2 regions of the Xanthomonas sp. 3058 genome follow, and region 1 is predicted to be linked to the other one. Evidence: predicted binding sites of a transcription regulator. Region 1 holds the regulator's gene; the other holds the start of a gene.

Region 1 (7,670 bases):
GCGACATCGCCATGCAGATCCCCGCCGACACCGAATTGCACCGCGGCCGCGGCCTGATGCTGGGCTTGTTGTCCAAGCGCCTGCCGGTGGCCCCGATCGACCCGCTGGAACGCGGCGGCGTGATCGCCCTGGTCGGCCCGACCGGCGCCGGCAAGACCACCACCATTGCCAAGCTGGCGCAGCGCTTCGCCGCCCAGCACGCCCCGCGCGACGTGGCACTGGTCACCACCGACACCTTGCGCGTCGGTGGCCGCGAGCAGCTGCACAGCTACGGCCGCCAGCTCGGCATCGCGGTGCACGAAGCCGACAGCGCCGAAAGCCTGCTCGCGCTGCTGGATCGCCTGCGCGACTACAAGCTGGTGCTGATCGATACCGCCGGCATGGGCCAGCGCGACCGCGCCCTGGCCGCCCAGCTGAACTGGCTGCGCGCCGCCCAGCAGGTCACCTCGCTGCTGGTGCTGCCCGCCAACTCCCATTTTTCAGACCTCGACGAGGTCGTGCGCCGCTTCGCCCACGCCAAGCCCCAAGGCGTGGTGCTGACCAAACTCGACGAGACCGGCCGCTTCGGCAGCGCCTTGTCGGTGGTGGTCGACCACCAAATGCCCATCACCTGGGTGACTGACGGACAGCGGGTCCCTGACGACCTGCACCGCGCCAATGCCGCCAGTCTCGTTCTTCGCCTTGAAGATTTACGGCGCGCTGCCGATAAGCCCTGTACTCCGGAGCACAACCATGCAGTCGCGTGAATACGCAAAGCTGACCAACGCCTTCCCCCTGTCGGCGACCCGTCCCGAGCCCTTGGGCCCGGTGCGCACCATTGCCGTGACCGGTGGCAAGGGCGGCGTGGGTAAAACCAACATCTCCGCCAACCTGGCCGTGGCGCTTGCCGACATGGGCAAGCGCACCCTGCTGCTGGACGCCGACCTTGGCCTGGCCAACCTGGATGTGGTCCTGGGACTCTCGCCCAAGTACACCCTGGCCGACCTGATCGCCGGCCGCTGCACGCTCGATGAAGTGATCATGGAAGGTCCGGGTGGCGTGCTGGTGGTGCCGGCCGCCTCCGGTCGCCGCCACATGGCGGAACTGGCCCCGGCCCAGCACATCGGCCTGGTCAACGTGTTCTCCGAACTGGAACGCGACCTGGACGTGATGGTCATCGACACCGCCGCCGGCATCACCGACAGCGTGCTGACCTTCTGCCAGGCCGCACAGGACACCGTGGTGGTGGTCTGCGACGAACCGGCCTCGATCACCGACGCCTACGCGCTGATCAAGGTGCTCTCGCGCGAACGCGGCGTGGACCGCCTGCAGATCATCGCCAACATGGTGCGCGACCCCAACGAAGGCCGCCTGCTGTACGACAAGCTGTCGCGGGTCTGCGAAAAGTTCCTCGGCGACGTGTCGCTGAACTACCTCGGCCACGTGCCGCAGGACGACTGGTTGCGCCTGTCGGTGCAGCGCCAGCAACCCGTCATCAAGGCTTACCCCGCCAGTCCGTCGGCGCAGGCCATTGCAGAAATCGCTCGCCGTACCTCGCGCTGGCAGGCCCCCACGGTGCCGCGCGGCAACGTCGAGTTTTTCGTCGAACGCATCATCCAACGGGGAGTGGCCGCATGAGTACCGCCACCGCAACGACCGCCACCGCGCAGTACCGTGCCGTGCAGCGCAACAACGCCAACGACATCGTCACCCAGCATGCCGATCTGGTCCGCCGCATTGCCCACCATCTGGCCGCGCGCCTGCCGGCGAGCGTGGAAGTGGACGATCTGATCCAGGCCGGCATGATCGGCCTGATCGAAGCCTCGCGCAGTTACGATTCCGACCAGGGCGCCTCGTTCGAAACCTATGCCTCGATCCGCATCCGCGGCTCGATGATCGACGAGATCCGCCGTGGCGACTGGGTGCCGCGTTCAGTCCACCGCCGTGCCCGCGACGCCGCCGCCGCCGTGCGCAAGATCGAGCAGAACACCGGCCGCGCCGCCGCTGCCACCGAAGTGGCCGCCGCGATGGAAATGCCGCTACCCGATTACCTGCGTCTGATGGAAGATGCCGCACGCGGCCAGGTGCTGAGCCTGGAGTCGCGGATCGAGGACCACGGCGAGCTGGACACCACCGCCAAGGGTGGTCCCAATCCGCAGCAGATGATGGAGCGTGGCGAATTCGGCCGCGAGCTGGGCAAGGCCATCGGCCAGTTGCCCGAGCGCGAGCAGTTGGTGCTGTCGCTGTATTACGAGCAGGAATTGAATCTGAAGGAAATCGGCGCCGTGCTCGGTGTCAGCGAATCGCGCGTCTGCCAGATTCACGGCCAGGCGGTGGTGCGTCTGCGCGGCCGCCTCAAGGTCTTCGAACTGGCCGATGCCGGTGTCGAAATTGACGAATAATTTTTTCGCGTATTTTTTAGTGTTAGGAGCTTGATGTGAACAAGAACATGCGGATTTTGATCGTGGACGACTTCTCGACGATGCGACGTATCGTCAAGAATCTGTTGGGCGATCTCGGCTTCACCAATACCGCAGAGGCCGAAGACGGCAACAGCGCATTGGCTGCGTTGCGTGCCGGCCCGTTCGATTTCGTGGTCACCGACTGGAACATGCCCGGCATGACCGGCATCGACCTGCTGCGCAACATCCGCGCCGACGCCAAGCTCAAGCACCTGCCGGTGATGATGGTGACCGCCGAAGCCAAGCGCGAGCAGATCATCGAAGCGGCCCAGTGCGGCGTGAATGGCTACATCATCAAGCCGTTCACCGCGCAGACGCTGGAAGAAAAGCTGGGCAAGGTGTTCGAACGTCTGGCGGCGACCGCCTGATGAACGCCACCGTGGATACCAACGCAGAACGCGCCGCATTGATCGACCGCCTGCAGGGCGCGCTCGATGCACTGGAAAGCGGTGACGAAGCCGCCTGGAAGCGCGAGGTGGATCACCTCGCCGCCTTGCGTACCCGTCCGATGATGCAGGGCCTGAGCCGGCTCGCCCGCGAACTGGGTCAGGCGCTGGGCGAATTGCCCACCGTGCCTGACGAAGCCGGCGAACTGGACGATGCGTGTTCGCGCCTGGACCACGTGGTGGAAATGACCGAAAAGGCCAGCCATCGCACGCTGGATCTGGTCGAGGAATGCCGCGAGCTGGCCAACCAGCTGCGCGACGGCGGCCTCAATCAGGACCAGGGCGCGCTGATGGACAAGATGCGCCACAACCTGACCGAGCTGTCGCTGGCGCAGAGCTACCAGGACCTGAGCGGGCAGATCATCCGGCGCGTGGCCGGGATCGTGCGGCGCGTGCATGAAGGCTTCGGTGCGCTCGGCCTGCCGCCGAAGAACACCGAGCCGAAGAAAGACGACGGCGGTCTTGCCGGTCCTGCAGTCAAGGGCCTGGACCGTCACGCGGTGTCGCAGGACGACGCCGACGACCTGCTGTCCGGATTGGGGTTGTAACCATGAGTGCTGTTCCAGACGATATTGCTGCCGATTTCATCGTCGAGGCCCAGGAAATCCTGGATCGCCTCGGCGAACAGCTGGTCGCGCTGGAACAGGCACCGGACGAAGCCGACCAGCTCAACGCGGTGTTCCGCGGTTTCCATACGCTCAAGGGCGGCGCCGGCTTTCTGGCGATCAAGCCGATGGTCGCGCTGTGCCACGCCGCCGAAGAAACCCTCGGCATGGCGCGCTCCGGCCAGGCGGTGTTGCAGGCGCATCACTTCGATGCCGCGCAGCAGTCGCTGGATTATCTGCAGGCGATGCTGGATGCGATGGGCTCGGGCGAAACCGTGCCGCATGCACCGGCCTCGCTGATTGCGCAGTTCGACGCCAAGAGCGGCCCGCCGGCGGTCAAGGCCGCTCCCAAGGCGGCAGTCGCCGCCGCGGCGGCGCACGACGACGGCCATGCACCGGCAGCGCCCGGCGCCAAGGCCGCGCCGAAAGCCGCTGCCAAGGCTGGCGCCGAAGCCGAACAAACCGTGCGCGTGGACACCAAGCGCCTGGACGCCATCGTCAACCTGATCGGCGAGCTGGTGCTGTCGCGCAATCGCTTGAAGACCCTGCGCACCCGCCTGCGCGACGAAGAACTCGATCGCGCGGTCAGCACGCTGGATATCGCCACCGCCCGTCTGCAGACCGCCGTCATGCGTACCCGCATGCAGCCGGTCAGCAAGGTGTTTTCGCGCTTCCCCAAGGTGGCCCGCGACGTCGCGCGCACGCTGTCCAAGGAAGTGGAGCTGGAGCTGATCGGCGCCGAGACGGAACTGGACCGCAATCTGGTCGAAGCGCTGGCCGACCCGCTGGTGCATCTGGTGCGCAACGCCATCGACCACGGCATCGAATCGCCTGCCCTGCGCGAAGCCACCGGCAAACCGCGCAGCGGTCATGTGCGCCTGTCCGCGCAGCAGGAAGGCGACTACGTCAGCATCGAAATCCAGGACGACGGCGCCGGCATCGACCCCGAACGCCTGCGCGAAATCGCCCGCAACAAAGGCCTGATCGACGCCGAAGCCGCCGCCCGCCTGAGCACCGACGAGTGCCTGCATCTGATCTTCATGCCGGGCTTCTCGACCAAGGCCGAGGTCACCGACATCTCCGGCCGTGGCGTGGGCATGGACGTGGTGCAATCGCGCATCCGCGAACTCAGCGGGCAGATCCAGATCCAGTCCGAACTGGGCCGCGGCAGCCGCTTCATGATCCGCGTGCCGCTGACGCTGGCGATCCTGCCGACCTTGCTGGTGCAGGCCGGCGAAGCGGTCTACGCCCTGCCGCTGGCCCGCGTGGTCGAAGTGCTGCACGCACCGCAGACCTCGCTGGGCTGGTTCGACGGCCGCGCCGTGCTCGACCGCCGCTCGCACACCCTGCCGCTGATCGACCTGCGCCGCTGGCTCGGCGTACCGGCAGAACAACCGCCGCTGCTGACCGTGGTGCTGCTGCAGGCAGGCGAAACCCGCTTCGGCCTGGTGGTGGACCAGGTCCGCGGCCGCGAGGAAGTGGTGATCAAGCCCCTGCCCCGCGCCCTACGCGGCCTGCCCGGCTACGCCGGCGCCACCCTGATCGGCGACGGCCGCATGGCGCTGATCCTGGACGTGGATGGACTGCGCTCCAGCGATCATTGATTTTCGGGAATCGGGAATCGGCAAGACGATCTTGTCTGCCTGATTTGACGACAACGCCCGCGTACTGCGGCCGTTGTCGTTTCACTACAAGCATCGCTGCCGATCTATGCCGCTACGCGCGCCGGCATGGGCGCGATGGTTTGGCGACGGCCAGGCTGCCGTGGAACTGAATCTGGAACCGTTATTTCAGAACCGTTACTTCACTAGCCCTCACACCATCCGGTGTTGAGGCGCAATCGACTGCTCTCGCTGTTGCTCCTGCTGCTGGGATTGCTGTTGGCGCTGAGTTTCGCCCAAGGCCTGTAATTGCGCCAAGGATTGCTCGACGGGCTGCGCAATCGCATCACTCGTCTTCATATGCGCCATCTTGTGAGCGGGATCGTTCAACGCACCTTCCACAACGAAGACGTTCTCGCCCTGCCGCACGGACTTGGTGTTCTCGCTCAGCACGACATGATCGATTCGCGACAGCCCGTTCTCTTTGGCTAAATACGCGCTGCTTGCTGCCAGCCGTGCGCTGTTGTCGTCGTACTCGCGGCCGAGACCTTGCTCAAGGCGGCGAACGGCCTCTTCTGCCTGCTGGTGCAATGGATCGTGCGGCTGTGGATGCACAGCCATTGCATTGGCTCCACCCGGGGATACCTGATTCCCAGGTAGCTGCACCTCTCCTATCGCTTTTTGCCACCACAGCTGATCGGGCTTAGGGTTGCTGTGCTCCTTATTCAACCCGCTGTTAGGCATGGGGGCATGAATGCTCTTGATCTCGTCAATATTCCCTACCGGCTTGAGCGCACCCTCAAAGTCCTTGTCGACCCCCTGTTTTGTCGTACGATGCAGCCCGGCATAGTTCAGCGCGCCCCACGTGAAGTCGATGCAGCTATTGGAAGCACCACCGTACTCCATATCGAAACCATGTTTTGCAGGCGACTGGCCGAACTCTTTTAGCTTCTCATACTGCGACTGATCAATCTCCATCGTGCGCGAGTAATAAGGATCTTTATAGTTTCTGACGTCATCCTTAAATACCTTTCCCGGCCCACTAGACTCGCCATGCTCTGAGGGGGCAAACCCGTAGCTGTTAATTTTTTTGCCATCACTTACTGCGTAGTACATGTGTCCGGCCATGGAGTTGCCGCCGGTGATCAAAAGCGGAGTGCCGGCCGCAGCGACGTAGACAGTCACGGTGTAGCGCTTGCCGTGATCATCCATGTCTCGCCCGCCTTATTTTGCTTTGTGAGTGTAAGCAATCAATAGCTGTGCATTCGCATCTAACAACGCTTGCCGGTTCTGATCAATACGCAATCTGAGACGATAACGACCAGCCTGGAGCGAAGCGCTGTAGGCAAACGCGAGTTCCTCGGAAGCCCTGCCCGTCGGAGCCAGCCCAGCACTTGCCATTGTCGCGACATCCGCATTTAGCGCGAACAACCCCTTTGCAATACCGTCTGCAGCGATGGTAACGGGCACCTCTTGTTCTCTTCCAACACGTTGACTGCGCTGCAGCTCCACAGTGGCCGACCCAGCCTGCTGGATACGCTCTAGATGCACGACTGCAACGATTTCGGCACGTACCAGACTGTCCGCGGCATCCGCGACGGCGCCTGTGTCACTTCCGATCAATTGAATGCCGATAAAAATTGGCGGGTTTGCGTCGTCCGGCTGGGCGGGCACGTCGAACTCAAGCACCATTTCTTCGCCGTCATTAGGGGGCAAGCTTCGCGTCAGCGGTACTGCGGTTCGCATATCTGATTGCTCCTTTGCGATGGGGGTATTTGCAGGTGGCGATTGAATGCTGCAGCTTACGATCAGACCAATGATCAATGCCGTCACTGCAACGCGCATTAGATCCTTTGCAATGAGCACCTTATCTCTCCTGTGAGTGTGATGCCGAACCTGAAGCTCAAGGCAAATCCGCGTTTAGAACATGAGGCTATCTTAGCTGCCTCTTCTGCGGCCTACCTGCTGCATCGTATCGCTTATCTGTTCACACAGCTAACTGCGCTTACAGCGCGATGCGAGCGGCACCTCCACCGGCGGCAACGCCTGCATCGACAACTGCCCCGCGCTGGCCAAGCGCCGCCACCAATAGCGACGGCACGTTGCAAAGAACGGTTCCAGGTACACCTCTTCCACCGACACATACCCCGGCAAGACCCTTAATTATAATCGGCTAGGCATTTATCTAGTGCCTCAGTGGCGTCCTTTGCGTCACTAATGGCACCATGAAAAATCTGGGCCGCGGCATAGCGATAGTGCCGTGTCTGATCAGCCGGCTTATCGCCATCCATCGAAATTGCGGCCATGACTAGTACGCCTTCACTTATCCGCATCTCCACTGCGTGCCTCAAAGCATGGCCCAGCTCAGAGCAAATCTTTGTGCTCTTCTTTTCCCATGTACGGGGCGCAACAACAAGTCCCGCAATGCGCTTCTGGAGCGCGCCTGACGCCTGCTCAGCGACCTGCTTGTAGGTGCAAATAACAGTTCCAGATTCACTTCTTCGTGATCAAACGCCTACCCCACGCCCTGCGCGGCCTACCCGGCTACGTCGGTGCCTCCCTGATCGGCGACGGCCG
Region 2 (7,670 bases), 460 kb from region 1:
CTGGCGTCCTATCTTCCGGTGGACGGTGGCCGATGTCTGGGCCCAGCACCGGCGCCACGGCATCCCACCTAACCCCCTCTACGCCCAGGGCATGGGACGCGTTGGCTGTATGCCGTGCATCAACTGCCGGAAGAGCGAGCTGCGCGAAATCGCTTCGCGGTTCCCGGAGCAGATTGACCGCATCGAGCAATGGGAATCGATCGTGGCCTCGGCGAACAAGCGGCGATCCGCAACTTTCTTCCCCGCGGTGACTGACCCGACCGACCACGACCGACCGGGTGAGTACTCGCGGATTCGCACGCTGGTGGAATGGGCACAGACCGATCGCGGCGGCCGGCAGTTCGCCATGTTTTTCGCTGAGCAGGCCGGCGGAGGTTGTACCTCAGACCTTGGCCTCTGCGAAATGTCGGAGGCCGCATGAAGCCCCAGCTCTTCCCGCGCGAGCCGCGCCGGATGAAACAGCCGGCCAAGGATCTGCTCCGGCAGCAGCTGGCCATGGCCGCCGACCACATCGAGCGGGTCACCGCCGAGAACCAGGCTCTGCGCGCCATCTGCGCAGAAGCCATCAACACATGCCAGGGCCAGGCCGAGCAGCTTCGCGCCGCGCTGGCGAACCAGGAGAATCACGATGCATGAAGACCTGATCGGGCGGCTTACGTTCGCCCTCGAAAAACAGAAGGCCGGCGCCTTTTCGTATCTATTCTCGGAGGCCATCGCCGCCCTATCCGCGCAGCCCGATGCATGGAGCGGCGGGGAGTATTACGCCGATCAGCATGGCGATGACGCGTGGGCGACTTATCGCACGGGCCGATCTGGTTGGTTCTACAACTTCGGTTCGGGCGACGATGCAGAGGTGCGGGCAAAGAGCGTGGCGCGCGCACTGAATGCTGAGGTTGCCGCCCTCGCCGCCTGCCAGCCGGTGGGACAACATCAAGTTGAGGAGCTGCGTGATGCCCTGGGTAAGGTTCGCTTGCGTTGCATGTTCATCGGGTGGCCGGCCGAATCGATGTGGGAAGCAACCCCCGGGAACTGGATCCCTGATTGGCGATACGAACTGCAGCTGATGGAACACGTACTGCACGGTAGCGAGATCCGCACACCGGAGAAGCCAACCGACACAGTGCCGCGCAACCAGCTCCCACGGTTGGTGGCGAATGAGCCTGTGGCGAAGGTACGGCAGGACGGCGGCAACGGACCGGTGGTTTGGTACTACCCGCACACGTTCTACGGAACCAAGATCCCGGACGGTGCCGACCTGTTTCTTGGCCCGCCCGCAGCAGCTGCTGTGCCGGTGGATGTGGTTTCTGAACTTATCGCTGCGTGGGACGAGCGCGCGAAAGCGGAACACGCAGCATCGCAAGATAAAAATTGGGCTGAGTGGTTGCGGGAACGTCACTACGGAGCCTCGGGCGCTTTTTCTACCTGCAAGATTGAATTGCAAGAAGTCCTCGCCACCCACACGCAACCGGTAGCGGCGAAGGAGCATGCGCACTGGCCGCAGATCAAGCTGTGGTTCTTCCGTGACCTGATTGCAGAGCAGCGAGCAAAGCTTTTCACGCTTTGCGGGCTCGGCTGGGAGGGTGAGGCCATGGCAAACCATTCGGCCGAAACGATGGTGCTGCGCGCGATCATCGACCAGCAGGCCACGCCGGAGGTGCGCAATGGCTGAGCGCCCCGACCAGCGCTATCCGCTGACTTGGCCGGCCGGCTGGCCGCGCACGCCGGGACACCTCCGCGCGCACAGTCCGTTCAAGGCGCAGACCACCGACCGCGCATTCCGCGACCTGGTGGACGAGCTTGGCCGGCTCGGTGCGCGCAACATCATCGTCAGCAGCAACCTCAAGCTGCGCCAGGACGGCATGCCGTACAGCCAGCAGCCGCGCAACGACGACGAGGGCATCGCCGTCTACTTCACCCGCAAGGGTGTCGAGATGGTCCTGGCCTGCGACAAGTTCGCCAAGCGCGAGGCCAATCTGCGGGCCATCACCCTGACGATCGGCGCGATTCGCGGCATTGAGCGCTGGGGCAGCTCCGACATGATGGAGCGGGCATTCACCGGCTTCGCGGCCCTGCCCGCGCCGGTGGCGCTGTCCTGGCGTGATGTCCTGGACCCGGCCGACCCCGAGGGCAGCTACCGGCGCCTGCGGTCGCAGCATCATCCCGACAATCGCGGCAACGCCGATACCTTCCAGCAGGTGCAGTCAGCCTGGCAGGCATACCAACAGGAGACCAAACGATGAGCAACACCCCGACCACCACCCAGCGGCTGCTCCGGCTGCGCGATGTGCTTGAGCGCGTCGGCATGTCGAAGTCCACCCTCTACAGCCGCATCCGGGACAAGACCTTCCCGCAGCCCCTCCATCTGGGCACATCCTCGGTCTGGGTCGAATCCGAGGTCGCCGACTGGATCAACCAGCAAATCGCCCAGCGGGACAAGGCCGCTTGAGCTGGGGGTATCTGCGGGGGCATCTGGCCGTAATTGGATAGGCCAACTCCTTTCCCGTCAATGCTTTACGGCGGATCGGCGGTAGAGCCCACCTCCACCAAACACCGGTCCTAAGACGACCGACTAAGGCCGGGACTCCTCGATGCAGAGGGCTCCCGGCCTTTTTCATGGGCGATGCAACATGGCTGACCACATCCGGGCAACAGTCGGCCATGTCTGGCAGATCGCTGCTGGGTATTTCTCGATGACCTTGCATCACACGCTGGACGTGACGTAGGCCAGGCGCTGTCCACAAAACCGGGCGACCGGCGTGGCGTGGGCAGCGCATGACCCGCAGCCATCTACTTACCTATGACGTCAGAGAGTGACGCGAGCCGTCTGTTCGACAAATTCGGGCGGCGCGCCGGCGATCGTATTGGCTTGATCGTCCAAAGGCACGGACGCATTGCCACGCAACTGGTCGAATAGCGCGCGCAATTCGGTGGCTTCCTGCTGCAGCAGGACCATGGCACTTTTGTTGGGCTCTTCCATTTCGCCTCCTTCGAAGACGCTCCCCCAGCGTCCTGAAGCACTCGAAGCAAACCACATGCCAACTCGCCGCAAGCGGATATGCCAGCGCGCTCGGTGTGTCCAGCACGCCGAGACATGCGCTCAGACGTGTTCGAGGTGCCGCTGCGCCTCGGCATGCATGGCTTCCAGCGTCACCATGCCGGCGATGCGCGCGGCAGCCATGGCGCTGCGGTGATCGGGGAACAGGGACGAAAGGACGGCGCCTGCCAGTTCGCCAGTCCTGCTGGCGCCGATCTGCGCGATACGCCAGTCGGCGACCCACCCACGGGTGGAGGTGTTGCCCTGGGTGGCGCGGCAGGTCAATTGATAAGGACCTAGAAAAATGACCAATCTGTGCTCGGCTCGATGATGTGCCTGGAGGATACCGCCAGGCCGGCCCGGGAGCGACATGCGCTCCCCACTCTGTGCTGACCGATAAGCGGGGTGAAGCATAGGCACGCCGCTTGCATCAAGCTCTACCAGACAATCGGTGTTTGGGGGACACGATAGTGACCAACAGGGCGAAACGACGTGCTGCCGGGGCATTGCTGCTGGGTGGGGCGATCTTTGTATTGATCGGTATTGGCGGTTATTTCACCACGCAGCGCTCGTTGTCCGACGCCGGCTGGGTCACGCATACGCAGGAAGTGATCGCCGGCATCGACGAGATCCAGGCGGGCGTGCTGTCGGCAGAGTCGTCGGTACGCGGCTATGTGCTGACCGACAACGAGGCGTTTCTGGCCGTGTACGCCGATGCGATCGAACGCCTGCCCGAGCGTCTGGAGCGGCTGGAAGCACTGGTGCAGGACAACGCCGCACAGCGACGCAATGTGGTCGGCCTGAGAGGGTTGGTGGATAAGCGACTGGTGCAGATCAGCGATTTGCTGCACAGATACCGCGCACAGGGTGCGGAGGGCGCGCGCGAGTCGATCGCCCAAGGGGTGTTCCAGACCTCCACGATGCTGCGAGGTCAGGTGAAGACCATGACCGAGCTGGAACGCCATCAGCTGGTCACGCGGACCGAGGCCAACAAGACCAGCGCGCAGTGGGTGTTGCGGGTCACGGTGATCGGCATCGTCAGCGGCATGCTGGTGATGCTGCTGGCGTATCGCTTGTTGTCGCGCGAGCTGGAACGACGCGTACGCGCCGAGGATGTGGCCAGCCAGACCAGCGAACGCCTGGTCGAATCGTTTGCCGCACTGGAACGCACCTCTGCCGGGCTGGAGGCGCTGGCGCGCTATTCGGGGCTGTTGCAGAACTGTCGTGATGCCGAGGAAGCACTGGAGATCACCGCACGCACCATCGCGCCGCTGATCCCCGGCGCGACCGGTGCGGTGTATCTGCTGCGCGCCTCGCGCGATCGCGCCGAGCAGGTAGTGGCCTGGGGCGCGATGGCCGACGACAACAGCGCCAGTATCGCCCCGGAGAACTGCTGGGCGCTGCGTCGCGACCGCACCCATTTGGTGGCAGACGCCAGCCAGGGCATCGTCTGCCAACACATTGGCGCCAGTCTTCCGCCGCACACCAGCACGGTGTGCATCCCGTTGTCGGCGCAAGGCACGCAGCTGGGCATGTTGGCGTTGCGCAGCGACGATGCGCGCGATCTGGCCTCGTTGACGGTGGCCGAGGCGGCGGCAGAGCAGTTGTCGCTGGCGCTGCACAACCTGCGTCTGCGCGAGACGCTGCGCCAGCAGTCGATCCGCGACCCGCTCACCGGCCTGTACAACCGGCGTTATCTCGAAGAAGCACTCAATCACGAACTGTCGCGCTGCACGCGTCGGATGCAGCCATTGTCGGTGCTGATGCTGGACGTGGACCACTTCAAGCAATTCAACGATCTGCATGGACACAGCGGTGGCGACCGTGTGCTGGCGGCGATCGGCGAGTTCCTGCTGGCGCAGACGCGTGGCGAAGACATCTGCTGCCGTTACGGCGGCGAGGAACTGACGATCATCCTGCCGGAAGTGGATCTCTCCACTGCCTGCCTGATGGCCGAGAAACTGCGTGCGGGCATCGAGAACCTGCAGGTGATGGCCGATGGCGTGTCGCTGCCCAAGGTCACCACATCGTTCGGTGCGGCGAGTTTTCCGGAACATGCGGGCAATGCAGCGCAGCTCCTGCGCCGTGCGGATGAAGCGCTGTATCGCGCCAAACAGGGTGGACGCAACCAGGTAGTCAGTGCCGGCGTGTCAGCCGGCGTCAGCTAAACAGGTGTATCGCAACGCTACCGGACACGCCCCAGTCATCGCGTGTGGCGCGCCGGCGCGGACATTGCCGCAGAGCGCGGGGGCGACATTTCTCGGCAGCGATGTACGGCATATTGCGCCTCTATCCGAGGCGAGGTCTCAGCGACAGGCATTGCAGGCACTGTCGAGCGGAATCAGGCCAGCGCCGGTCAGCATGTCGTCGATACGGCTGCGCACGTAGGCTGCATCCGCTGGTGCAGCGCTACTCAGCACCGCTTCGGCACGCGCCTGAAAATCGAGATAGTCGAAATCTGCATCTTCATCTGCCGACAACTGCGGCAGCGTGTCCTGCAGCGCATCCAGCTGGGTATCGAGTTGTTCGCGCGTAGGCATTGCACACTCCAACGACAAGACACGCTACGGTTACGGCAAGGCCGTCAAGGGTGTGCGAAGCACGACTGCGCAACGCTTCATTTTCCTGTCCGGTGTCGCGGCCCGTGCATGCTCAACTTTCGCAAGGCACAGCCGATAATGATCCCGACTCCTACAGAACCTTCCCTGTGATCCTCCACCTGCGGCGGGATTTTCGCCTCGGCATCGTCAAGATGCTCGGGCCAATCACCGCGCTGTTGCTTTGCCTCTATGCGGTGTACCTGGCCATGACCGGTCAGGTGGTTGCTTGTCTTGTCACCGCGTCGCTCGGCCTGTTGGCGATCTGGCGGGGCTGGCAGATGCGCGATGCCGAACACACCGGCGTCGGCGGGATCTGGCTGGCATCGATCAATGTCGGCGGCTGCCTGCTGGCCTGCTGGACCGGCGGTGATGGCGCCCTGCCCTGGCTGTTCCCGGTGCTGGCCACCAATTATTTCCTGTGCGGGCCGCGGCGCGCGGTTCTGCTGAGCCTGCCGTTATTGGCGGCGCTGTTGTTCCTGCCCGGTTTGATCGTCAGCCCCGGCCAGGGCACATCGACGGTGGTGGTGACACTGGTGACGCTGGCGGTGGGCTATGCGTTTTCGCTGCGGATGCAGGACGACCGGGTGCATCTGGAAGAGCTGGCCTCGCTGGATGCGCTCACCGGTTTGCCCAACCGCCGCATGCTTGAGCGCGCGCTCACCCATCAGATCGATCAACGCCAACCGCACGACCGCCTCAACAGCCTGATCATTCTGGATCTGGATCATTTCAAGGAGGTCAACGATCTGTACGGTCATGCCGCGGGCGATGCGGCGCTGTCGGATCTGGCGACCATCCTGCGCTTTGAAATCCGCGATCCGCATCAGGTGTTCCGCTTTGGCGGCGAAGAATTCGTGGTGTTGCTGCGTGCCGGCTCGTTGCAGGAACTGGAAGCGGCCACCGAACGCCTGCGCAAGGTGATCCGCAATGGCTTGCGTGGTCCGGGCGGACGCATCACGGTGTCGTTGGGCGCCGCACGTCACGATGGCGAAACCCATTGGCAGGACTGGTTCTCGCGCGCAGATGCTGCACTGTATCTGGCCAAGAACGGTGGCCGTGACAGCGTACGGGTTGCCGACTGACGCACGATCTGCGGGGCGACCTGGCGGCCGCCCCGCACGCGTGTGTCAACGTTTGACCACAGCCACCGGTGCTGCAGGCGCCTCGCCCTGCTTCCAGCCGCCCAGCGCCTTGTACACGCCGACCACACCGACATTCACCGCCGCTTCGGCCTGGGCCAATGCATCGTCGGCCGCCAGTTGGGTGCGTTGCGCGTCCAGCAGGGTCAGGAAATCTTCCGAACCCTCGCGGTAGCGGATCTGCGCCAACTGTTCGGCACGCCGTGCGGCATTGGCCTGCTCTACCACGATCGCCAGGCGCGCCTGCTGACGGCCATAGCCGATCAATGCGTTCTCGGTGTCTTCCAACGCCAACAACACGCTCTGCTGGTATTGCGCCAATGCACCCTCGGCCTGTGCCTTGCTGGCACGCAGGCGTGCACGCACGGTGCCGAAGTCCAATGCCGCCCAACTGATCGATGGAGTGATCGACCAGGCCTTGCCGCTGCTTTCGGTGAGTCTGGCCGCATCGCCGGACAGGAAACCGACGAAGCCGCTCACGCTGATGCGCGGAAACAGATCGGCAGTGGCAACGCCAACTTGCGCAGTGGCCGCCGCCAACCGACGTTCGGCGCTGCGCACGTCCGGGCGCTGACGCAGCAATCCGGCGGTATCGCCCAATGGCAGCGGACGGGCGAACGCGGGCATGCTGCGTGCGACCAGGGTGGCGTCCAGCGCGTTGGGCTGCTGGCCGAGCAACACCGCCAGACGATGACGGTATTGCGCTTGGGCAGTTTCCAGCAACGGAATATCGGCCTCGATGGCCTTCAACCGCGCCAGGCTGCTCTGCACATCCAGCTCGCTGCCGGCGCCCAGGTCCCAGCGCGTCTGCGTGAGCCTCTTGGTATCGCGCAGATTGGTCAGTGTGCGCCTTGACACTTCCAGCTGCTTCTGCGTGCCACGCAACTCGAAGTAATT

The links. Region 1 encodes FliA, which starts transcription of late flagellar genes. Its sites were predicted from a motif close to TAAAGTTTNNCNNNCNNNGGCCGATAA; they were not measured.
Region 2: the regulator FliA is predicted to act here: its motif matches at 5,687-5,713, upstream of GGR61_RS01185 (GGDEF domain-containing protein).

Annotation. Positions count from the first base shown of each region.
Region 1 covers NZ_JACHOF010000001.1:683,190-690,859, reverse strand. The annotation lists gene flhF (flagellar biosynthesis protein FlhF) at 1-746, shown strand, start outside; gene GGR61_RS03115 (MinD/ParA family protein) at 733-1,617, shown strand; gene GGR61_RS03110 (RNA polymerase sigma factor FliA) at 1,614-2,381, shown strand; gene cheY (chemotaxis response regulator CheY) at 2,417-2,809, shown strand; gene GGR61_RS03100 (protein phosphatase CheZ) at 2,809-3,435, shown strand; gene GGR61_RS03095 (chemotaxis protein CheA) at 3,438-5,096, shown strand; gene GGR61_RS03090 (XVIPCD domain-containing protein) at 5,307-6,209, opposite strand; gene GGR61_RS03085 (hypothetical protein) at 6,318-6,959, opposite strand; gene GGR61_RS21020 (hypothetical protein) at 7,597-7,670, shown strand, end outside.
Region 2 covers NZ_JACHOF010000001.1:218,905-226,574, forward strand. The annotation lists gene GGR61_RS01140 (phosphoadenosine phosphosulfate reductase family protein) at 1-421, shown strand, start outside; gene GGR61_RS01145 (hypothetical protein) at 418-636, shown strand; gene GGR61_RS01150 (hypothetical protein) at 629-1,669, shown strand; gene GGR61_RS01155 (J domain-containing protein) at 1,662-2,240, shown strand; gene GGR61_RS01160 (AlpA family transcriptional regulator) at 2,237-2,446, shown strand; gene GGR61_RS01165 (hypothetical protein) at 2,804-2,977, opposite strand; gene GGR61_RS01170 (hypothetical protein) at 3,098-3,346, opposite strand; gene GGR61_RS01175 (GGDEF domain-containing protein) at 3,502-5,202, shown strand; gene GGR61_RS01180 (hypothetical protein) at 5,341-5,574, opposite strand; gene GGR61_RS01185 (GGDEF domain-containing protein) at 5,742-6,716, shown strand; gene GGR61_RS01190 (efflux transporter outer membrane subunit) at 6,762-7,670, opposite strand, start outside.